Regions from separate parts of the Neorhizobium sp. NPDC001467 genome, predicted to be linked through region 1. Evidence: riboswitches for the same ligand, from Rfam matches in the RefSeq annotation. Region 1 holds a riboswitch; each other region holds the start of a gene.
The links. Region 1 has a riboswitch for thiamine pyrophosphate ahead of ACQKKX_RS13840 (YkoF family thiamine/hydroxymethylpyrimidine-binding protein). Riboswitches for the same ligand answer to the same signal wherever they lie in the genome.
Positions count from the first base shown of each region.

Region 2: linked by a shared signal. The riboswitch ahead of ACQKKX_RS08130 (ABC transporter permease) and the one ahead of ACQKKX_RS13840 (YkoF family thiamine/hydroxymethylpyrimidine-binding protein) in region 1 are both predicted to bind thiamine pyrophosphate.
Region 3: linked by a shared signal. The riboswitch ahead of thiB (thiamine ABC transporter substrate binding subunit) and the one ahead of ACQKKX_RS13840 (YkoF family thiamine/hydroxymethylpyrimidine-binding protein) in region 1 are both predicted to bind thiamine pyrophosphate.

Region 1 is NZ_JBNNPS010000006.1:80,168-84,913, reverse strand. Features, by position in the region: gene ACQKKX_RS13850 (ABC transporter ATP-binding protein) at 1-714, opposite strand, end outside; gene ACQKKX_RS13845 (ABC transporter permease) at 711-1,529, opposite strand; gene ACQKKX_RS13840 (YkoF family thiamine/hydroxymethylpyrimidine-binding protein) at 1,566-2,174, opposite strand; TPP riboswitch at 2,166-2,277, opposite strand; gene guaA (glutamine-hydrolyzing GMP synthase) at 2,522-4,099, opposite strand; gene ACQKKX_RS13830 (5'-methylthioadenosine/S-adenosylhomocysteine nucleosidase) at 4,183-4,746, opposite strand, start outside.
Region 2 is NZ_JBNNPS010000002.1:726,611-731,356, forward strand. Features, by position in the region: gene ACQKKX_RS08125 (putative bifunctional diguanylate cyclase/phosphodiesterase) at 1-1,085, opposite strand, end outside; TPP riboswitch at 1,290-1,392, shown strand; gene ACQKKX_RS08130 (ABC transporter permease) at 1,530-2,294, shown strand; gene ACQKKX_RS08135 (ABC transporter substrate-binding protein) at 2,311-3,255, shown strand; gene ACQKKX_RS08140 (hydroxyethylthiazole kinase) at 3,258-3,995, shown strand; gene thiE (thiamine phosphate synthase) at 3,985-4,644, shown strand; gene thiD (bifunctional hydroxymethylpyrimidine kinase/phosphomethylpyrimidine kinase) at 4,641-4,746, shown strand, end outside.
Region 3 is NZ_JBNNPS010000004.1:99,622-104,367, reverse strand. Features, by position in the region: gene ACQKKX_RS10790 (thiamine diphosphokinase) at 1-311, shown strand, start outside; gene ACQKKX_RS10785 (ABC-F family ATP-binding cassette domain-containing protein) at 320-2,143, shown strand; gene ACQKKX_RS10780 (response regulator) at 2,342-2,752, shown strand; TPP riboswitch at 2,875-2,981, shown strand; gene thiB (thiamine ABC transporter substrate binding subunit) at 3,021-4,037, shown strand; gene thiP (thiamine/thiamine pyrophosphate ABC transporter permease) at 4,042-4,746, shown strand, end outside.

The DNA of each region.
Region 1 (4,746 bases):
GATCGCCGCCGCGCGGGTTTGGGTTGCGGCATCGCGGCCGCGCGGACGCGGCAGGTCGACCTCGATTTCGCGGATCACCCGAGCCGGGCGAGGCGAGAGCACATAGATGCGGTCGGACAGATGCACGGCTTCGCGCACATCATGGGTCACCAGCATGGCCGTCCAGCGGTGTTTTTTCCACATTTGCTCGAGCCAACGCTGCATACCGGCGCGTGTGAGGGCATCAAGCGCGCCAAACGGCTCGTCGAGCAGAAGCATCGGCTTGTCCTGTACGACGGTGCGCAGCAGGGCTGCGCGCTGGCGCATGCCGCCGGACAGTTCGGCGGGATAATTCTCTTCGAAGCCGGAAAGGCCGAACTCGGCAAACAGCGGCGCCACACGCTCGCGCGCATGCCTGCGGCGCATGCCCTGCACTTCAAGGCCGAGCGTCGTGTTGTCGAGAATCCTGCGCCACGGCATCAGCGCATCGCGTTGTGGCATGAAGGCGAACGGACGTCCGGCTGCCGCAAGCGGCTGCCCATCGAATTCGATCGCACCCGCATCCGCGTCGATGCCCCCGGTCAACAGCTTGAAAAGCGTGGATTTCCCGCAACCGGAGGGGCCGAGAATGGAGACGAATTCCCCGGGCTGCACCGTCATGGAAATAGCGGCAAGCACCGGAAGGTCGCCGTAACGGCAACTGACGGCATCGAGTTTCAGACGCGGTACGTTCATCGTTCCTGACCTCCGACGGAACCCCGGCGCGTCCACGGCATCGAGAGCCTTTCCGCAAGAACGGCAAGCCCGAACAGGCAGAGCGTCAGCACGGCGCTTACCAGCACCGCGGCCAGCACGAGGTCGGGTCGGAAATTGTTCTTGGCATTCAGCATATAAATGCCGAGACCTTTGGCGGCACCGGCATACTCGGAAAAGATCGCGCCGACGACGGCATAGGTGATCGAGATTCGCAGGCCTGCGAAGAAGAAGGGCAGGGAAGAGGGCAGGCGGGCGACACGGAAAAGTTTGAAACGCCCGGCGCCCATCGAGGTCAGCAATTGTTCGAGTTCAGGTTCGGTCGCCTCATAACCGCGCGAAAGCGCGACCAGCATGGGAAAGAAGGTGACCAGCGCCACCAGCAGGATTTTTGGCAAAAGCCCGAAGCCGAACCACAGCACGACCAGGGGCGCGATCGCCACAAGCGGCAAGGTCTGGCTGACGATGAAGACGGGAAAAAGCGCCCGCTTCAGCGCCGGCACGAAATCGACGATGACGGACAGAAGGAAGGCTGCGACAAGCGATAACGAAAAACCCGCAAGCGTGGCGCTGAGCGTGGGGATGGCGTTGTCGAGCAGAGCCTGCCGGTATTGATAGGCTTGCGCGAGAACCCGCGACGGCGCCGGCAAGGTCGTGGGCGAGACGCCGGAAAAGAGTGCATAGGTTTCAAAGATCAACGCCAGACCGCCGACAGCCATAACAGCCGGCAGGGCATTACGGAGATGAAGCCATATCGAGACGGCGGGCCGCCCGCGCACGGGGTGCGAAAACAACATGAACATGCCTCGGCCGTTCGCAGGACGCGTGGAAAATCAGCGCGCGGAGGGGCTGTTGGCGGAGACCGTCAGGTCGATCGTCACATGTCCGGCCGGTGGCCCGAAACGCACCAGCGCCTCATGCACGGTGGAGAAGACCGCACCGGTGTCGCCGCGCAGCTTGGTGCAGAAATTCTTGGATTTCTCAAACGTGCCGGAATTCTTCACGAAATCGATGCAGCCATAGATCTCATCCATGTGGCCGTCGATGCCGAGCGTGTATAGCGAGAACTGCGCCGCCGCCTCCTGACCGATCACCGGTGCATCGCCGACCGCCAGATGCGCCTTCAGCTTGCGCTCGGCAAGCGGCGCCAGCGGTCCGGAAAATTCCGGTGTCTGGCAGATCGGGTCGTCCGGCTCGCCCGGGCATCCGCGCGAGATCGTCGCATGCAGGACGCAATGCTTGCCACTCTTCGACGCTGCCGCGAACAGGTCGCGCATGGCGGCGAACACGATATCAGGTGTGCCGACGAGCAGCGTGGAGATATCGTCCGTCTCGATCCGCAGCTTTTCGCGATAGGGCTCGAGCGCCGACAGCGCGTCTGTGATGACGCCGACGAAATCGTCGGTCATCGGATACAAAGAAATCTGCGCGCCGGAAAACATCGCTCTACCTCGCTCCGCTGGCATTATCCAGATCAGCTGAAGGGTCCACGGTCATGCGACCATATCTCAGCCCCGGCCTTACGGAGCACCCCTGTAATCGCGGCTAGTTAGACCGGATTGGGGACGGATGGCAAGGTGGGTTGTCGAGAAAAATGGCGAGGCGGATCGCAAGCCCATTCAGGCTTCATCAATATTGGCAAAGCCATCACGTCAGCCTCTCTTGGGCCATGGCACTGGTACCTCACGGCGATTACCGCAAAATGGAATCCGAGAGTTCAGCAACCCGGCAACGAAAAAGGAGGGCTTTCGCCCTCCTTCCCATTGTCGCGTCTACGGACCGCTCCGGTTCATTCCCACTCGATCGTGCCCGGCGGCTTGGAGGTAACATCATAAACGACGCGGTTGATGCCGCGGACCTCGTTGATGATGCGGGTCGCGGTGCGGCCGAGGAAGTTCATGTCGTAGGGATAGAAATCCGCCGTCATGCCGTCGACCGAGGTGACGGCACGAAGGGCGCAAACGAAATCATAGGTCCGGTAATCGCCCATGACGCCGACAGTCTGCACCGGCAGCAGCACGGCAAAGGCCTGCCAGATCGTGTCATAGAGACCGGCCTTGCGGATTTCGTCGAGATAGATCGCATCGGCCTTGCGCAGGATATCGAGCTTTTCGCGAGTGACGCCGCCTGGGCAGCGGATGGCGAGGCCCGGACCCGGGAAGGGGTGGCGGCCGATGAAGCTTTCCGGCAGGCCGAGTTCTCGGCCAAGCGCGCGAACTTCGTCCTTGAACAGTTCGCGCAAGGGCTCGACGAGCTGCATGTTCATGCGCTCGGGCAGGCCACCGACATTGTGGTGGCTCTTGATCGTGACCGACGGGCCGCCGGAGAACGAAACGCTTTCAATAACGTCCGGATAAAGCGTTCCCTGCGCGAGGAAGCGCGGTTCGCCCTTGCCGTCGGCAGCGATCTTTGCCGCTTCCGCCTCGAAAACCTCGATGAACAGGCGGCCGATCGTCTTGCGCTTGACTTCAGGGTCGCTTTCGCCGGCAAGCTGGGTCAGGAACAGGTCGGAGGCATCCACGGCCACGAGCGGAATGTTGTAATGGTCTCGGAACATGCCGACGACCTGTTCGGTCTCACCCTGACGCATCAGGCCGTGATCGACATAGATGCAGGTCAGCTGGTCGCCGATCGCTTCATGGATCAGGATGGCGGCAACAGAGGAGTCGACGCCGCCGGACAGGCCGCAGATGACGCGCTCGGTGCCGACCTGGTCCTTGATCTTGCGGATCATTTCGGCGCGGTAGGCGGCCATGGTCCAGTCGGATTTCAGGCCGACGATCTTGTGCACGAAGTTGGAGAGAAGCTTGGCGCCATCCGGCGTATGCACCACTTCCGGGTGGAACATCGTCGTGTAGTAATGACGGCTCTCGTCGGCGGCGATGGCGAAGGGCGCGTTTTCCGATGTCGCAATGACCTCGAAACCGTCCGGCAGCTGCGTTACGCGGTCGCCGTGGCTCATCCAGACCGGATAACGGCCACCCTCAGCCCAGAAACCGTCGAACAGCGGGCTGGCCTTCTTGATCTCGACATCTGCGCGACCGAATTCGGCGGCATGGCCACCTTCGACGACGCCGCCGAGCTGGGTGCAGAGCGTCTGCTGGCCATAGCAGATGCCGAGAATCGGCACGCCACTGTCGAAAACCGCCTGCGGTGCGCGCGGGCTGCCTTCGGTCGTGACCGAAGCCGGGCCGCCGGAAAAGATCACGCCTTTCGGCGCGAGCCTGTCGAAGGCTTCGGCGGCACTCTGGAAAGGATGGATTTCGCAATAGACGCCCGCTTCGCGGACGCGGCGCGCAATCAGCTGCGTTACCTGGCTGCCGAAATCGATGATGAGGATGCTGTCGGGATGCGCTATCTGGGTCATGGCGAGCCTTTAGAGAAAACTGGCATTTCTGGCAACCGGACAAACGCCGAAAATGACCGCTGCATAGCGGATTCGCACTGGCCTCATAGCGAAAGGTGGCCGCTTTCGATGGCGCCCGTCAGCTTGTCGACGGCGTCGGCCAGCTTTTCGTCGATCACGGCCAGGTATTCCGTCCAGTCTCCGACATGTTTCAGCTCCTCCTTTCCATCGGAAATGCCGCGCAGGCCGATCAGTTGGACGCCGAACAGCTGGCAGCAGCGCATGACGGCGAATGTCTCCATGTCCACCATATCGGCGGCGATCAGATCGTAAGCGGAGCCCGATACGATATTGCCGCCGGTGGACAGCGAGGCCTGTGCAAGGCCGGGGATTTTCAATGGCAGTGGCAGGATGGCGGGGTGATCGAGAAACGGGGTCGCACCCTTTTCGAAACCGAGCGGTGAGGCATCCATGTCGCGATAGGCGACGGAAGAGACCTGATAGATGCCGGTCTGTTCGAGGCTGCGCGAACCGGCGGATCCGAGTGAGACGACGAGATCCGGCAGACCACCGGCGGTTTCGAGCAGCGCCAGTTCGCGTGACAGGACGGCTGCGGCTTCCACGGGGCCGACACCGGTCATCAGCGGCGTGATGCGGCTTTTGAGATG
Region 2 (4,746 bases), on a different contig from region 1:
TGGGTTCGATTTGGAAGTTGAGTAAGGCCATCGTGCAGCGCGAGGTGACGGATCTGTCGCTCTGCTTGCTTGGCGGAAGTCACATCCGACATCACGCCTCGGTGTCCGACAATTGCACCGAGCTCGTTGGTCACTGCCCTACCGGAGACGGAAAACCATCGAGGCACGCCATCCACCACCAATGATACGACATGATCACGGAACGACTTTCCAGCATTGATGTGATCGATCAGTGTCGCAACGCCTGTTGACGCCACCGCGCCTTCGGCATTCCGGAAAAGCGCCTCGAGCGGAAGCGACACCATTTCGCCCTGAGATCGACCGAACGCAGCAGCAAACTGCGGTGATGGTGACATGATGGCGATCAGCTCGTCGGTCTGCCAAAGCCAGTCGCTCGATTGCTCCTCGTGATCGCGCAGGAGAAGCCCGATGACTTCGTTCTGCTTTTCCAAAGCGATTTGCTGAAGGACCGACTGAGAGAAGGTTTTTGAATGCTGTTTGATCAGGGCGTAAGCGCTGCCAACGCCGATGACGAAAAGACAGAGCAGGATTATGTTGTCGAGGGTAGGACCCCTCAACACCATGGCAATTCCCGTGACGACCAACTGCGTCGTCATGAAAGATGCGGAAGACCGAAGGACAGGCGCGTGAACAAAACTTGCTGACCAGAAAGTTCCCAGACAAAGGGACAGCATGAAAGCGAACGCAAGCCCATCCTCCTCCATGATGATCCAACTTGGAAAGCTCATCATGACCGAGGCGGATATTACGCACCAAACCGCGTAAGGCCTGAGTTGTTTTTCCGACAGGGGCCGTGGAGGTCGGCCGGCTGCGCGGCGCGCGATGCGTATCCGCACAGCCGTCATGATCAGGGCCAGGACCAACCAAGTGATCGACTGGGCGCTGTAGGAATCGTAGAAGAATAGGGTCGAGACGGCGGCAGCAACAGAAAATGCGATCAGGCCGCGGCTGATATTCTGTTCGACAGCATGGACCTGCAGCCCCCGCAGATAGTCACCATCATTACCAGGCCCGATGAGGGGGACCGATGGAGTTCCTGCGTCGGTTTGGACATCACGTATCATGTTGGGAACCCCCTGCGGGCGAACCTTCTAGGACTTGAGTAAAGAAGCAGTTAGAGAGTGTGGTAAACACACTGGACGCCGCCGCGGGTACGCTAGCGTACCCTCCCTTTGCGCATTGCGCAGCGTCCAGGGTCCTATGCCTTATGGTGTTCAAACGGACCGAACCTCCGTGATTGACAACTCCAGGTCCGAGGTCCAGATTGACGCCATTCCGAGGGGAGCACCGAACGGTGCTGAGATGGCGGTGAGCCGGACCCTTGAACCTGATCCGGGTCATACCGGCGTAGGAACGGAAACGGCGCTTTCGTGCACCTCTTTCTTATTCTCCGCTCGCCTGGATCTCCATGATATCGCTGTCAGGAGATCAAACCATGCCTACCGCTTTCAAGGGTTTCCAAGCCACGAGATCCGTATGGCTCGACAGCTCCACGTCGATGCGCTGACATGCAGTTTCGACCCACGTCCTTGGGGCTTTTTCTGCTGCTGCTGATCTGGTCGGCAGCGGTGGAGCTGTTTGCTCCACCGCGTTATCTGTTGCCATCGCCGCTTGCAGTCGTCCACGCGCTGGTGCGCCAGAGCGCTTTCCTCACTCATCATACGCTGATCACGCTTGGCGAAATTTTAGCGGGCCTGTTTTTCGGCAGCGTCTTCGGAGCGGCGGTGGCATTTCTTTCAGTGGCACTGCCGCGCACCGGCAGGCTCCTCTGGCCAATGATCCTTGTGCTGCAGACCTTTCCCGTTTTCGTGCTCGCGCCGCTCCTGGTACTGTGGCTGGGTTTTGGCGTAGCCTCGAAGGTGGCGATGACGACCGTCGTCATCTTCTTTCCGGTGGCCTCTGCATTTGCCGATGGTCTGAGGCGCACCGAACCCGTGCTTCTGGAGGCGGCGGCGCTGACGGCTGCAACCCCGTGGCAGGTACTGGTTCGGCTGAGGGTCCCCCTTGCTTTACCCGCACTGGTGTCGGGCCTGCGCGTCGCCGTGCCGCTGGCGCCCCTTGGGGCCATCATCGGCGAATGGGTTGGGGCTTCGGCCGGGCTGGGCTTCGTTATGGTCCAAGCCAATGCCCGGATGCAGACCGATACCGTTTTTGCCGCCATGGCCATTCTCGCCGTGACAAGCATCGGCCTGCGGCTGGCCTTCGATCGGCTCACGCTGGGACATCCCCACTGGGCGCGGGAAGACGAGCAGAAAACACCGTTTTCATCCTGAGGAGAGACGAGAACCAATGAGACGAACCCTGCTGGCAATTGGCATTGCCATTATCACAAGCTTTCATGCGAACGGCGCGCATGCCGCTGACAAGCTGACCGTCATGCTCGAATGGTTCGTGAACCCGGATCATGCGCCGCTCGTCATCGCCGCGCAAAACGGCTATTTCGACGCCGCTGGACTTGACGTCGAACTGGTGCCGCCAGCCGATCCATCGTCGGTTCCGCGTCTCGTCGCGGTTGGTCAGGCGGATATCGGCATTCACTACCAGCCGAACCTCTATCTCGACCACGCAGCCGGCCTGCCGCTCAAACGCGTCGGCACGTTGGTCGAAACACCGCTTAACACCGTCACGGTACTGGCCAATGGCCCGATCCGCAGCCTGAAAGATCTGCGCGGCAAGAAGATCGGCTTTTCCGTCAGCGGTTTTGAAGACGCGATGCTGAAACGCATGCTGGAGGGCGAAGGCCTAAGCCTTGAGGATGTCGAGCTGATCAATGTCAATTTTGCGCTGTCGCCATCGCTGATCGGCGGCAAGGTCGATGCCACGCTTGGCGGCTTCCGCAATTTCGAACTGACACAGATGCGCCTCGAAGGCCATGAAGGTCGTTCTTTCTTTCCCGAGGAACACGGCGTCCCCGTGTATGACGAACTTATTTTCGTCACCCGTGATGCCCTGGTGGCGGATCCGCGCCTACCGCGTTTTCTCGAAGCCGTCGAGAAGGCCGCCATTTTCCTGACAAATCACCCGGAAGAGTCCTGGAAACTCTTTGTGGCAGCCTATCCAAATCTCGACGACGCCCTCAACCGTCAGGCCTTCACCGATACCCTGCCACGCTTCGCAAAGCGGCCGGCAGCACTCGATCGCGGTCGATACCAGCGTTTTGGCGAATTCATACAGACAAGCGGGCTGATCGAAAAAGCGCCGCCGGTCGCAGACATCGCATTGGAGGTTCGGTGACCATGGCACGGACATACCCGACAGCAGAGCAGGCCGCCGATCTTCTGGACCGTGTGCGCGAAAAGCGTCCGCGCGTGCATTGCCTGATGAATACGGTGGTACAGAAATTCACCGCTGACGGCATAACGGTGATCGGCGCAATCCCGTCAATGACGTCCTCATCGGACGAGATCGCCGATTTCGTATCGAAGGCGGATGTGTTGACCATCAATCTTGGCACGCTCGACGCCGAGCGTCGCAATGTCATCGAACGAGCGGTCGATATCGCCAATGATGCTGGAAAACCATGGATTCTCGATCCCGTCCATTGTGACTATTCCCCTTCCCGACTGGAGTTTGCAAGAACGCTGATCGCCCGCCGGCCGAAGGTGGTTCGCGGCAACAGAGCCGAAATGGCCCTGATCGGAAGCCTCGGAGATATCGTCAGCATCGAGACCGGCGCGACAGACCGGATCACGGACGGCGGACGTACCGTCACCGTGCGCAACGGCCATTGCTGGATGGCGCAGGTCACCGGCACCGGCTGCCTTTCCGGCGGGGTAATTGCCGCCTTCCTCGCCGCCGAGCTGGATGCTCTAGCCGCTGCGACGGCAGCACTGGCGGCAACCGGACTGGCGGCCGAACAGGCCGCCGCATGTGCGCGCGGCCCCGGCAGTTTTGGCGTGGCTTTTCTGGATACGCTCTCGGCGCTCGCGCCTGAAGCACTGCGTGAGGGGGCAAGGATAGACCATGACGATTGATTACCGACTGAACCCGATCGTCGATGCCGGCCTTGCCGATATTGGCGACCTTGCGGAACTGGCCGTTCTGGCCGCCAAAAACGGCGCAACGCTCATTCAGTACCGAGACAAGAATGGCACGACGGGCGAGATGATCAAGCGCGCCAAAGCCGTGCGCACGGCGATCGATGGCACAGGGGTGCCGCTGGTGGTGAATGATCGCGTCGATGTTGCATTGGCAGCAGGCGCCCATGGTGTGCATCTGGGTGCAGACGACATGGACGCAGCGACCGCGCGCCGGCTGCTCGGTCCGGCGGCGATCATCGGCCTTACTGTCAAGACACCTGCCGATGCGATAAGGGTTGGCCAGGCGCATGCCAGTTATGCCTGCATCGGCGGCGTGTTCGAGACGCTGTCGAAGCGCAATCCCGATGCACCGGTCGGCTTGGATGGCTTCCGGCAATTGCGGGCGCAACTGCGCGCTGCCGATCCCGGCCTTCCTGTCGGCGCCATTGCCGGCATCGGTTTGCCGCAGGTTCCTGAAGTGATCGCGGCCGGTGCCGATGGTGTCGCGGTCATTTCAGCGATCTTTCGCGCCGCCGACATCGCCGCCACTTGCCGTGAATTTCGACGCATGATCGATATCGCCTTGGAGGGACCCCGGTCATGACAGCAACTGCCATGACGATTGCAGGCTCCGACAGCGGCGGCGGTGCCGGCATCCAGGCCGACATCAAGACGTTCTCGGCGCTCGGTGTCTACGCCACCAGCG
Region 3 (4,746 bases), on a different contig from region 1:
TTCTCCATGCCATGGCGCTTGCGGAACGGGGGATCGATGTTGTTCTTGTCTCCGGCGAAGAGGAGGCGACGCCATTTCTGGCCGGCAGCAAGACGATCGACCTTCCGCCCGGCGCGCTGTTTTCGGTTCTCGGGTTTTCCTCCCTGACCGGCCTTGATATCGTCGGTGCCCGATATCCCCTGAATGACTTTTCGCTGGCCTATGGCTCTTCACGCACGGTTTCCAACGTTGCGGAAGGACCGGTCGCTTTCCATCTCAAACGGGGCAAGGCGATGATCCTTGCGCGTCCCCAAGATTTTTCCGGAGCATAAGCGGCCTCATGGCACCTCCTATCCTCAAACTTGACGATATCGTTCTGACCTTCGGCGGCACACCGCTCCTCAACGGCGCCAACCTGCAGGTGGAACCCGGTGACCGGATCTGCCTCGTCGGCCGCAATGGTTCGGGCAAATCAACGCTGATGAAGATTGCAGCCGGCCTCGTCGAGGCGCAGTCGGGCGAAGTGTTTCGCCATCCCTCCGCGACCATCCGTTATCTCGAGCAGGCACCGGATTTCGGCTCCTTCGCGACCGTGCAGGCCTATGCGGAAGCGGGACTTGGACCGGGGGACGATCCTTACCGCGTTACCTATCTGCTGGAACATCTGGGCCTGACCGGCGAAGAGGAGCCATCGCGCCTTTCCGGCGGCGAGGCGCGACGTGCGGCGCTCGCCCGGGTAATGGCGCCGGAACCGGACATCCTGATGCTGGACGAACCGACCAACCATCTCGACCTGCCGACCATCGAATGGCTGGAAGACGAGCTGCGAAAGACCCGCAGCGCGCTTGTGGTCATCAGCCATGACCGCCGTTTTCTCGAAAAGGTATCGAACGCCACCGTCTGGCTGGATCGCGGCACGTCGCGGCGCCTGTCGCGCGGGTTCGGGCATTTCGAGGCCTGGCGAGATCAGATTCTGGAAGAGGAAGAGATCGAGCAGCACAAGCTCGGCAAGGCGATCGAACGCGAAGAACATTGGATGCGTTACGGCGTAACGGCCCGCCGGAAGCGCAATATGCGCCGGGTCGGTGAATTGCAGGCCATGCGCGCCGAATATCGCGGCCACAAGGGCCCGCAGGGTTCCGTTCAGGCTTCGGTGGCCGAAGGCCGCGAGTCGGGTAAGCTGGTAGTCGAAGCCGAGAATATCACCAAAACCTATGACAAGCCGGTGGTCGCGCCCTTCTCTATCCGTGTGCATCGTGGGGACCGGATCGGCCTCGTTGGTCCGAACGGCGCCGGCAAGACGACGCTTTTGAAGATGCTGACCGGACAGTTGAAGCCCGACGATGGGTGGATCAAGCTCGGCACCAATCTGGAAATCGCCACGCTGGACCAGAAGCGTGAGGACCTTAACCCGGAAGACACGCTGTCACATTATCTGACCGATGGCCGCGGTGAGACCTTGCTCGTCAATGGTGAGCAGCGCCACGTCGCCGGCTACATGAAGGATTTTCTGTTCCAGCCGGAACAGATCCGCACGCCGATCAAGAACCTGTCCGGTGGCGAGCGCGCCCGCCTGATGCTGGCTCGCATGCTGGCAAAACCATCGAACCTTCTGATCCTCGATGAACCGACCAACGATCTCGACATCGAGACGCTGGACCTGCTGCAGGAAATCGTTGCGGGTTACAACGGCACCGTCATCCTCGTCAGCCACGACCGCGACTTTCTCGACCGCACCGTGACCTCGACAATTGCGCCGGCCAACCCGGACGCACCGGACGGCCGCTGGATCGAATATGCCGGCGGTTACACCGACATGCTGGCGCAGCGCAAGGGTGCGGCAGACGAAAAACGCAAATCCGAAAAGGTGAAAACGGAAACTGCCGCAGCGGTCTCCAACCTCACGGCCGAGCCTTCGAAGGCCAAGGGAAAGCTATCCTACAAACAGAAATTCGCGCTTGAAAACCTGCCAAAGGACATCGCGGCCACAGAGGCGGAGATTGCCAGGCACGACAAGGCCATGGCCGATCCCAATCTGTTTTCGCGCGATCCGAAAGCCTTCGCCAAGCTTGCCGAACAGGCGGCTGCCCTGCGGGAAAAGCAGGCGAAGCTCGAAGAGGAATGGCTGGAACTCGAAATGCTCCGCGAGGAGCTCGAAACCTAATGTTACCAAAACGTTAGCGTTAACAATCCGTTATTACCTAAAAAAGTCTGGCGCGGGCCGGAACATTCGCATTGCGAGGACGTTCGACGTTCAATCCGGCGGTTTGCCTGTGTGAGAGCGGCCGGAACATGTTTCGAGTTCAATGAGGGGACGTTCATGTCGGCGGGTTCTGCGTTTCGTCGCGTGGCGAGCAAGCCAATGATACAACGGGTCATGATCGTCGAGGACGAGTTCCTCATCGCCCTTGATGTGGCTGAAACGATTGAGGGCATGGGGTTGGAAGTTTCGGGTTTCGCCAGCGGCCGCAAGCACGCCATGGCGCTCGCCGGGTCCTCCGACATCGCGCTTGTCGATGTCAATCTGTCCGATGGACCGACCGGCCCGGAAATCGCCCGACAATTGGCTGAGGAATACGGTATCACCGTCATCTTCATGACCGCCAATCCGGAAGACGTTGACAAGGGCGTCGAAGGCACGCTCGGCGTTCTGACCAAGCCGGCCATGCCCGACGTGCTGGAGCGGTCGATCAATTACGCGATTGCCAGCCGCATAGGCGGCATTGCCTCCGTACCCCGCGAACTGCAGGTATTCCAGCGCACGACGCACTGACCGCGCCAGCTACCGTCCGCTTCCAGCGCCGTTTATACGATCTGGTTGCTGCGGCCATGCCTCTGGGCTGCCGCACGGTCGCAGCCTGCTTGCCAAGACAGACCCCAGCGTTTACATCTTTCACCGCTCTAACGGGGTGCCGCGTAACTTGCGCGGCTGAGAGGCCTCCGGCCAACCCGCGGAACCTGATCCGGCTAACACCGGCGGAGGGATTAGACGGCTCATCATCAGCGCCCTATTCCCCTATTTGAAGATTGAGGAGGCGCCGATGCGTAGATCCGTTTTTCGTCTTGCCATGGCCTTTATGGCCCTCATGTCCCTGGCTCTGCCAAGCCGTGGGCAGGCAAAGCCGACCCTGACCATCTATACCTATGAAAGCTTCGTTGCGGAATGGGGACCGGGCCCTCGGGTGAAAGCGGCCTTTGAGAAGACTTGCGACTGCGCCGTGAATTTTGCCGCCGTTGCCGATGGCGTGGCGCTGCTGACCCGCCTGAAACTGGAGGGCGGCAGCACGCAAGCCGATATCGCGCTGGGTCTGGATACCAATCTCGCGAAAGAGGCAGCCGATACCGGCATGTTTGACAAGAGTGGTATCGATCTCGCGGCCATTGCGGTGCCCGGTGGCTATCAGAACGATATGTTCGTGCCCTATGACTACGGCCATTTTGCCGTCGTCTACGATAGCCAGACCGTGAAAAATCCGCCGGTGAGCTTGAAGGATCTGGTTGAGGGCGATCCATCGCAGAAAATCGTCATCCAGGATCCGCGCACATCGACACCGGGCTTGGGGCTGCTTCTATGGGTCAAGTCGGTTTACGGCGACAAGGCGCCGGAGGCCTGGGCGCGGCTCAGGAAGCGGGTGCTGACGGTGCCCCCCGGCTGGTCGGAGGCCTACGGCATGTTCACCAAGGGCGAGGTGCCGATGGTCCTCTCCTACACGACGTCGCCCGCCTACCACATGATCGAGGAAAACAGCGATCGTTACCGGGCCGCGGCCTTCACCGAAGGCCATTATATCCAGATCGAGGTGGCCGGCCTTCTAAAGAACGCGCCAAACAAGGAACTGGCACGGCGATTTCTCTCTTTCATGGTGACCCCCGCGTTTCAGGACGAGATTGCCACCACCAACTGGATGATGCCGGCCGCTGCGACCGACAAGCCGTTGCCCGACGCATTCGACGCGCTGGTGAAGCCGGCAAAGACATTTCTGATGGACCCGGCCGAGGTGGCGAAGAACCGCCGCGCCTGGCTTGACGAGTGGCTGGCCGCCATGAGCACGCCCTGAGCGGATGCTGACGGGCAGGCAAAGACTGCTGCGAACGGCCGCTGGCGGATTGGTTTTCGCCGGCGCTGCACTGTTCATTGCGCTTGCCCTGACGGCCCTTCTCGCCTTCGACGGTAGCGGTTCCGATCGACCGCTGTTCGACGCCTATGTCTGGCGTATCCTGCGCTTCACGCTCTGGCAGGCGGGCCTTTCGACTCTTTTGTCAGTCGCCTTGGCACTGCCGCTGGCCCTTGCCCTGGCGCGACAAGCCGATTTTGCCGGCCGGATCTGGATCATCCGGCTCATGGCAGTGCCGATGGGTCTGCCGGTCCTGATCGGCGCTCTCGGACTGATCGGCGTCTGGGGCCGTGCCGGCATGCTCAACAGCGGCCTTTCGCTGATCGGTGGAGCGGAACCGCTCGGCATCTACGGCTTGAGCGGCATCCTGATCGCGCATGTTTTCTTCAACCTGCCGCTTGCCGCCCGGCTGATGCTGGCCAGTCTGGAGCAACTGCCCCCCGAATATTGGCGACTTTCGGCCGGCCTCGGCATGTCGGGCCTTTCGATCTTCCGGTTCGTCGAATGGCCAGCGATCAGACGACCTTTGGCCGGCATCGCCGGATTGGTGTTCATGCTCTGCGCCACCAGCTTTACCCTTGTTTTGGTACTCGGCGGCGGACCGGCGGCAACGACGTTGGAAGTGGCGATCTATCAGTCGCTACGGTTCGAT